Regions from separate parts of the Turicibacter sp. T129 genome, predicted to be linked through region 2. Evidence: a T-box and tRNA genes for the amino acid it is inferred to sense, from the RefSeq annotation. Region 2 holds a T-box; the other holds one or more tRNA genes.

Region 1 (3,278 bases), on a different contig from region 2:
TTTTAAAATTTTTTAGTAATGGTGACCCGTACGGGATTCGAACCCGTGTATGCATGCGTGAAAGGCATGTGTGTTAAACCGCTTCACCAACGGGCCATTAAAAATGGCGGTCCAGACGGGAATCGAACCCGCGATCTCCTGCGTGACAGGCAGGCATGTTAACCGCTACACCACTGGACCTTTTTTCGACTTTCTAAGTTTATCATCGGTGCTGTTTTTTGTCAACACCCTTTTTGAAATATAGAATAAAACCTCAATTTGATTAATTCCTCTGTCTTTCGACTTCTATATAATATCACCGCTGTCGAAACCTGTCAACACTTTCTTGTTTTTTTTGAAATTAATTATAATAAATAGTTTCTTTGCCTTTTGTTGCTATATGTATTCGAATGATTCATTTTTATATAACACAAATTATAATATTAAGTATGACATATAAAAAAAGCTCATAAATAGAATATTTGTTATTGAATGAAGTTACCACACCAAATTCTTAAAAAGGAGATCTATGCATGAGTTATCCCAATCTTAACATATTCGAACCTCGATTCATCAACGTCCAAAAGAAGTAAAAAGACGTGAAACGTTTGGACATGTGCTCCCCCCTTCATAGAAGATGAATAAATCCTCCACTGGTAGGGAACGGGGAGTAGGATTCTCATCTCTGTTGGTAACAACAAGGTATTTTCCTTTGAGGAGCAGTAGATACCACTATTTCGAGTCGTAGTAAAATTAACAGTTGTTTACCTACCTTTGTTGAACGTCAAACACGTTTTTATACGGCCATTAAAATAGAAATTCCCTCTGCTCAAACTAAACACATAAATATATTAGTCTATTTACTATAAGATATATAGTTGATCGCTATAATAATTGTTTACACTTTCTTAAATTATAAAAGAAAACTAATCCTAGTTTGGGTTTTATAGTATTGACTGTTACTAGATAAGTACCACCTTCCTTTCATATTATCAAAAAAAGATGTTAAGTCTCTCCTGTTACAATATCAGTAACTAAGAAATCCATAGAAAAATAATCATTTTAGAGGTCACTATTGATTACTTTTAAACTCTGCTCACTATCTCAATACACAACTTATTACTTCGTTTAGTGTTTCAAACATCTGATGTTTCAAATTAATTTCTCTGAACTTCAAGCTACTCTTCAAATTTTGAAAACTAAGCTGCTATTTTTAACACACATAATAAGTTCGTATACTATTATTCCTATTGAAAAAGAATTAATAATAAAATATAGCATTTAACGAAATCCCTTGAGATATTGTAACTTTTATCGCTTCAAATCACTTAGCTCATAATTCAAAACTAATTAAATTTAAAAAACCCTAGTAGCTTAGGCTGCTAGGATTTAAAATCAATGACATATTATAGATAAATTGTATTTTTAAGTAAACATAATAAATAAAAACGACTACCTAAATGTTATACATTCGTATACAAGAAATAAAAAAAGAGTTCCTTCGAACTCATTATTATCTGTTATTATGGCGCGCCCAAGAGGAGTCGAACCCCTAACCTTTTGATCCGTAGTCAAACGCTCTATCCAATTGAGCTATGGGCGCTGTTTATGCTATTCTTGATGATGTTGATTAGACATTCATTATGGTGCGGCCGAGAGGACTCGAACCTCCACAGGATTGCTCCTACCAGCCCCTCAAGCTGGCGCGTCTACCATTCCGCCACGACCGCATACAGCTTATTCATGGCACATCACAATGAAATTAATGGAGCGGGTGAAGAGAATCGAACTCTCACAGTCAGCTTGGAAGGCTGAAGTTCTACCATTAAACTACACCCGCTTATTCGAATGGTCGGGAAGACAGGATTCGAACCTGCGACCCCCTGGTCCCAAACCAGGTGCTCTACCAAGCTGAGCCACTTCCCGTTTTTTAAAATGGCGGTCCAGACGGGAATCGAACCCGCGATCTCCTGCGTGACAGGCAGGCATGTTAACCGCTACACCACTGGACCTTTTGAATGGTGACCCGTACGGGATTCGAACCCGTGTATGCATGCGTGAAAGGCATGTGTGTTAAACCGCTTCACCAACGGGCCATACTTTTAATTCACCAATTCATTTTTATAATGGCGGAGCAGGAGGGATTTGAACCCTCGCGCCGGTTGCCCGACCTATACCCTTAGCAGGGGCACCTCTTCAGCCACTTGAGTACTGCTCCATTTTGTTTTTTTTCTTGTCGTCCCTGACGACTTCTATATAATATCATGCTCTACAAATAGAGTCAACACTTTTTACAAACTTTTTTTTATTTTATTAAAAAAAGCAGTAATATACACATATTACTGCCCTCTTTATTATTGTTTTTCTTTTTCCCAACGTCTTAGATGTGGGTAAGGATTAAAGGCCCATTCGCAACGTCCGTCATATTTATATAGACCAAAATGTAAATGTGGTGGGAACTTTCCGCTTGTCCCCTCCTTACCATAACCTGTACTTCCTACATATCCGATGACTTGTCCAGGTTCTACAATATCTCCTTCTTTTAAATCTCCTTCGAAACCTTGTAGGTGGGCATAGTATTGATAAGTATTATAAATATCTCTAATCCCAATTCGGTATCCGCCATAATCATTCCATCCCATTATTTCTACTACGCCATATGCAGTCGATAAAACAGGAGTTGAATAACATGCAAAGATATCTATTCCTTCATGAGATCTTGCTCCCCCCCAGCTTCGAGCAGCTCCGTAGTTATCTTGAAAACTATAACTATAACGCTTTGAAACTGGTAATGATCGCTTATCTAACACTATCGTATCAAAATGTTCAAATAAACTAGCAATTTCTTTGATGACCATAACTGCTTGTTCTTTTTGATAGTAGGCTTCTATTGCGCCTTCAAAGTCATCGAATGATCTTAAGTATTCGACCATCGTATACATAACATCATGTTCATTATTAATATCTGCTACACCATCTCCATCACCATCTTTAGCAATTCCACCAAAAAGATTAATTGTATAGCTGTCATTATCATAATAATATGGATTCTCAGGTCCTGACCAGCGTTCATTAATCATACAGATGGAAATAGTATCGTACTTTAAATCCTTGCATTCTTCTCTAAATTTATAAATATTTCTTTCATACTGATCAACTGCAGCAATTTCATACCAGGGAACTCCTGAGGCTAATTCATAGTCTTTATACATTTTCATTCTAGCTTCATGATTACTATCATCCGCATTAGCAATGATACTAGGTAATACTATCATGACAAGTGATAAACTCATTATTAG
Region 2 (3,278 bases):
TTATCAAAAATAGGGAACATAATACGGGATTTAAATCGATCATAATATTGTCCATTATGCTCATTAAGTAAACCTAATTTCATCGCCACATCTAACGAATATCGATTATTAGCTAACGTTTTAACTAAAGCGTCCGAATAAGATGGAGCTAACCCGATTCCAAACTTCGCAATCGTTTCATCACTCATCCCACGATTATGAAGATAATCTAATGCCACTTTTCCTTCTTTTGTGTGATTTAAATAATAGTGATAAAATCCTTTAGCAAACTCTAAAATATCAAATTCATTTTTAAACTTAGCGTCTTGAATCGATTCATCTGATGGTAGAACAATGTTCGTTTCAATCCCCGCACGCTTGGCTAATTTTAAGATAGCTTGTGGATATGAAATAGCTTCAAGTGAAGAGACGAACGAAACGACGTTTCCTCCTTCTCCACAACCAAAGCACTTATAGATTCCTTTATCTGGTGACACGACAAAAGAGGGGGTATTTTCCCCATGGAAAGGACATAAACCTTTATAATTCTTCCCAGCTTTACTCAATTGTACATAGTCACTAATGACATCAACGATATCACTTTTTTCTACGACTTCATCAAATAATTCTTGTGGAATTCGACCCTTTCCCATCGTGTTCACCCTCTCTCCTATAATGTCTTAATTTTAAAATTTTAAAGCAACTTTATGTAGAAATTAAAATTGAATTTTTGAAGTAATGTACTCAACTAATTCATCGATTGCTACACGTTCTTGTTCCATTGTATCACGATGACGAACTGTTACTTTTTTATCTTCTAATGAATCATAGTCGAATGTGACACAGAATGGTGTTCCAATTGCATCTTGACGACGATAACGTTTACCGATTGTTCCCGCTTCATCATAATCAACCATCATATGTTTAGATAATTCTGCAAACACTTCTAATGATTGTTCATTCAATTTCTTAACTAATGGTAAGACCGCCACTTTGTAAGGAGCTAAAGCTGGGTGAAATTTTAAAACTTCACGTGTTTCTCCATTTTCTAACGTTTCTTCTTCATAAGCATCAATTAAGAACGCTAATGTCACACGGTCTGCTCCTACTGATGGTTCAATACAGTATGGTACATATTTTTCATTTGTTGTTGGATCTTGATATTCGAAGTTTGCTCCTGATTCTTTCATATGTGCTTTTAAGTCGAAGTCAGTACGGTTGGCAACTCCCCATAACTCTCCCCAACCAAATGGGAAACGGTACTCGATATCTGATGTTCCGTTACTGTAGTGACTTAATTCTTCTGGTGAATGTTCACGTTGACGAATATGTTCTGGATTCATTCCTAAATTTACCAACCAATTCCAGCAATATTGTTTCCAGAACTCATACCATTGTCCATCTTCACCTGGTTTACAGAAGAATTCTAATTCCATTTGTTCGAATTCACGTGTACGGAATGTAAAGTTTCCTGGTGTAATTTCGTTACGGAATGATTTCCCGATTTGTCCAATTCCAAATGGAATTTTTTTACGGCTAGTACGTTGAACATTTTTGAAATTAACGAAGATTCCTTGTGCTGTTTCTGGACGTAAATAAACAGCTGATTTATCGTCTGAAACAACTCCCATGTGTGTTTTAAACATTAATTCAAATTGACGAATATCTGTAAAGTCATGAGCTCCACAGTCTGGACATGCAATATTGTGCTCACGAATATAAGCCATCATTTGCTCTTCTGTCCATCCATCAGCTACGATATCGTCTCCATGATCTTCGATTAATTTATCTGCACGGTGACGACTCTTACATGCTTTACAGTCCATTAAAGGATCACTAAATCCTCCAACGTGCCCTGATGCAACCCAAGTTTGAGGATTCATTAAGATGGCACTATCTAACCCCACATTATATGGTGACTCTTGGATAAATTTTTTCCACCAAGCTTTTTTCACGTTATTTTTTAATTCCACACCTAACGGCCCATAATCCCAAGTATTTGCTAATCCTCCATAAATTTCGCTTCCTTGGTAAACGAATCCTTGTGTTTTACACATATTTACGATTTTTTCCATTGTTACTTGACTCATTTTAACGCTCCTTCACTTAACAAAATTCTGGTCTCGTGAACATAGAGAAAATAAAAACTCCCATACCTATGCCACGAGCATAGGGACGAGAGTTATTCCCGCGGTTCCACCCTATTTGTAAAATCCTATGATTTTACCACTTTGTTAACTATGCTCAAAAGTTCCCTTCCTTAAGACCTTGAAATCTGGCTCCCACCTTCCCAGACTCGCTGCCATTCAAATGTTCAAAAGTACTACTCTTCGTCTTCACATAAATATTGCATTATACTACTACCATTATAGTATATCAATAGTTAAAAGACAATATACAAAAATACGAAAAACGACGGCAAAAAAACAATAATTACAACTAATAATCACACATTTATTAAAATTCATACATAAAGATAATTTATACAACATGACTCTTTCTACTTTCTATTATGCTTTTCAAATATAAAGTAGAAAAAGAAGAGCAAATTCGCTCTTCTTTAAATTTCTTTCATAAATTTCTTAGTCTGAAGATGTAAACCAGCATATGAATCATAATAGGCATCTAAAAATTGCTCAATTGGTTTCAACAATTCTTCTTCTAATTCAACCTCAGGTAAATGATTAATATCAACCTTATACAGTGCACGAACAATTGGAATAAGGGGAGCATCAATTAAAATAGGTTCTGCTGGGTGATAACACTTAGCACAAACTAATCCTCCTTGGCGTACACTCAGTGTTGCGATATGTTCTGTACTTCTACACACAGCACAGCAATCCATTACAGGTTCAATGCCAATAATAGGCATCATTTTAAGTTGAAAAATTATACTTAATAAATAAGCTGAATAACCTTGTTCAGCTGCATCTAAGAAATTTTTCAACATACGATAAACATACGAACTGTACTCAGATTCAGCCATCCCTTTTAAAATTAATTCAATCATAAAATAAAAATAAGCTATATTTTCATAATCTAACTTTACATTTAAATAATAATCAATAACGTCTCCACTATAAACATAATATAGATCGCTATTGGCATTTGTTGAGGGCTTTAAATTAAAACGTGCACAAGTCAATGGCTGGACGAGTGCACTTTTTTTTGTATTAACTTTATTGGCGTTTTGTACAAAAACGCCAATAACCCCCTGATTCTCCGTCAGAACTTTAACAATTTTATGGTGTTCTCCATAGTTAAAGCTCTTCAATATAATTCCTTCAACATCAATTGCC

What was found. The T-box of region 2 lies ahead of NEH75_RS05510 (glycine--tRNA ligase). A T-box ahead of a tRNA ligase gene usually reads a tRNA of that ligase, here a tRNA-Gly.
Region 1: it has a tRNA-Gly gene. The T-box ahead of NEH75_RS05510 (glycine--tRNA ligase) is inferred to sense a tRNA for this amino acid. The anticodon was not compared.

Annotation. Positions count from the first base shown of each region.
Region 1 covers NZ_JAMQUU010000073.1:17,301-20,578, reverse strand. Annotated here, with positions in the region: tRNA gene NEH75_RS11430 (tRNA-Glu) at 20-96, opposite strand; tRNA gene NEH75_RS11425 (tRNA-Asp) at 105-180, opposite strand; tRNA gene NEH75_RS11420 (tRNA-Arg) at 1,506-1,582, opposite strand; tRNA gene NEH75_RS11415 (tRNA-Leu) at 1,624-1,709, opposite strand; tRNA gene NEH75_RS11410 (tRNA-Gly) at 1,746-1,819, opposite strand; tRNA gene NEH75_RS11405 (tRNA-Pro) at 1,829-1,905, opposite strand; tRNA gene NEH75_RS11400 (tRNA-Asp) at 1,916-1,991, opposite strand; tRNA gene NEH75_RS11395 (tRNA-Glu) at 1,999-2,075, opposite strand; tRNA gene NEH75_RS11390 (tRNA-Ser) at 2,107-2,197, opposite strand; gene NEH75_RS11385 (M23 family metallopeptidase) at 2,334-3,278, opposite strand, start outside.
Region 2 covers NZ_JAMQUU010000026.1:63,070-66,347, forward strand. Annotated here, with positions in the region: gene dnaG (DNA primase) at 1-632, opposite strand, end outside; gene NEH75_RS05510 (glycine--tRNA ligase) at 696-2,069, opposite strand; T-box leader at 2,148-2,325, opposite strand; gene recO (DNA repair protein RecO) at 2,540-3,278, opposite strand, start outside.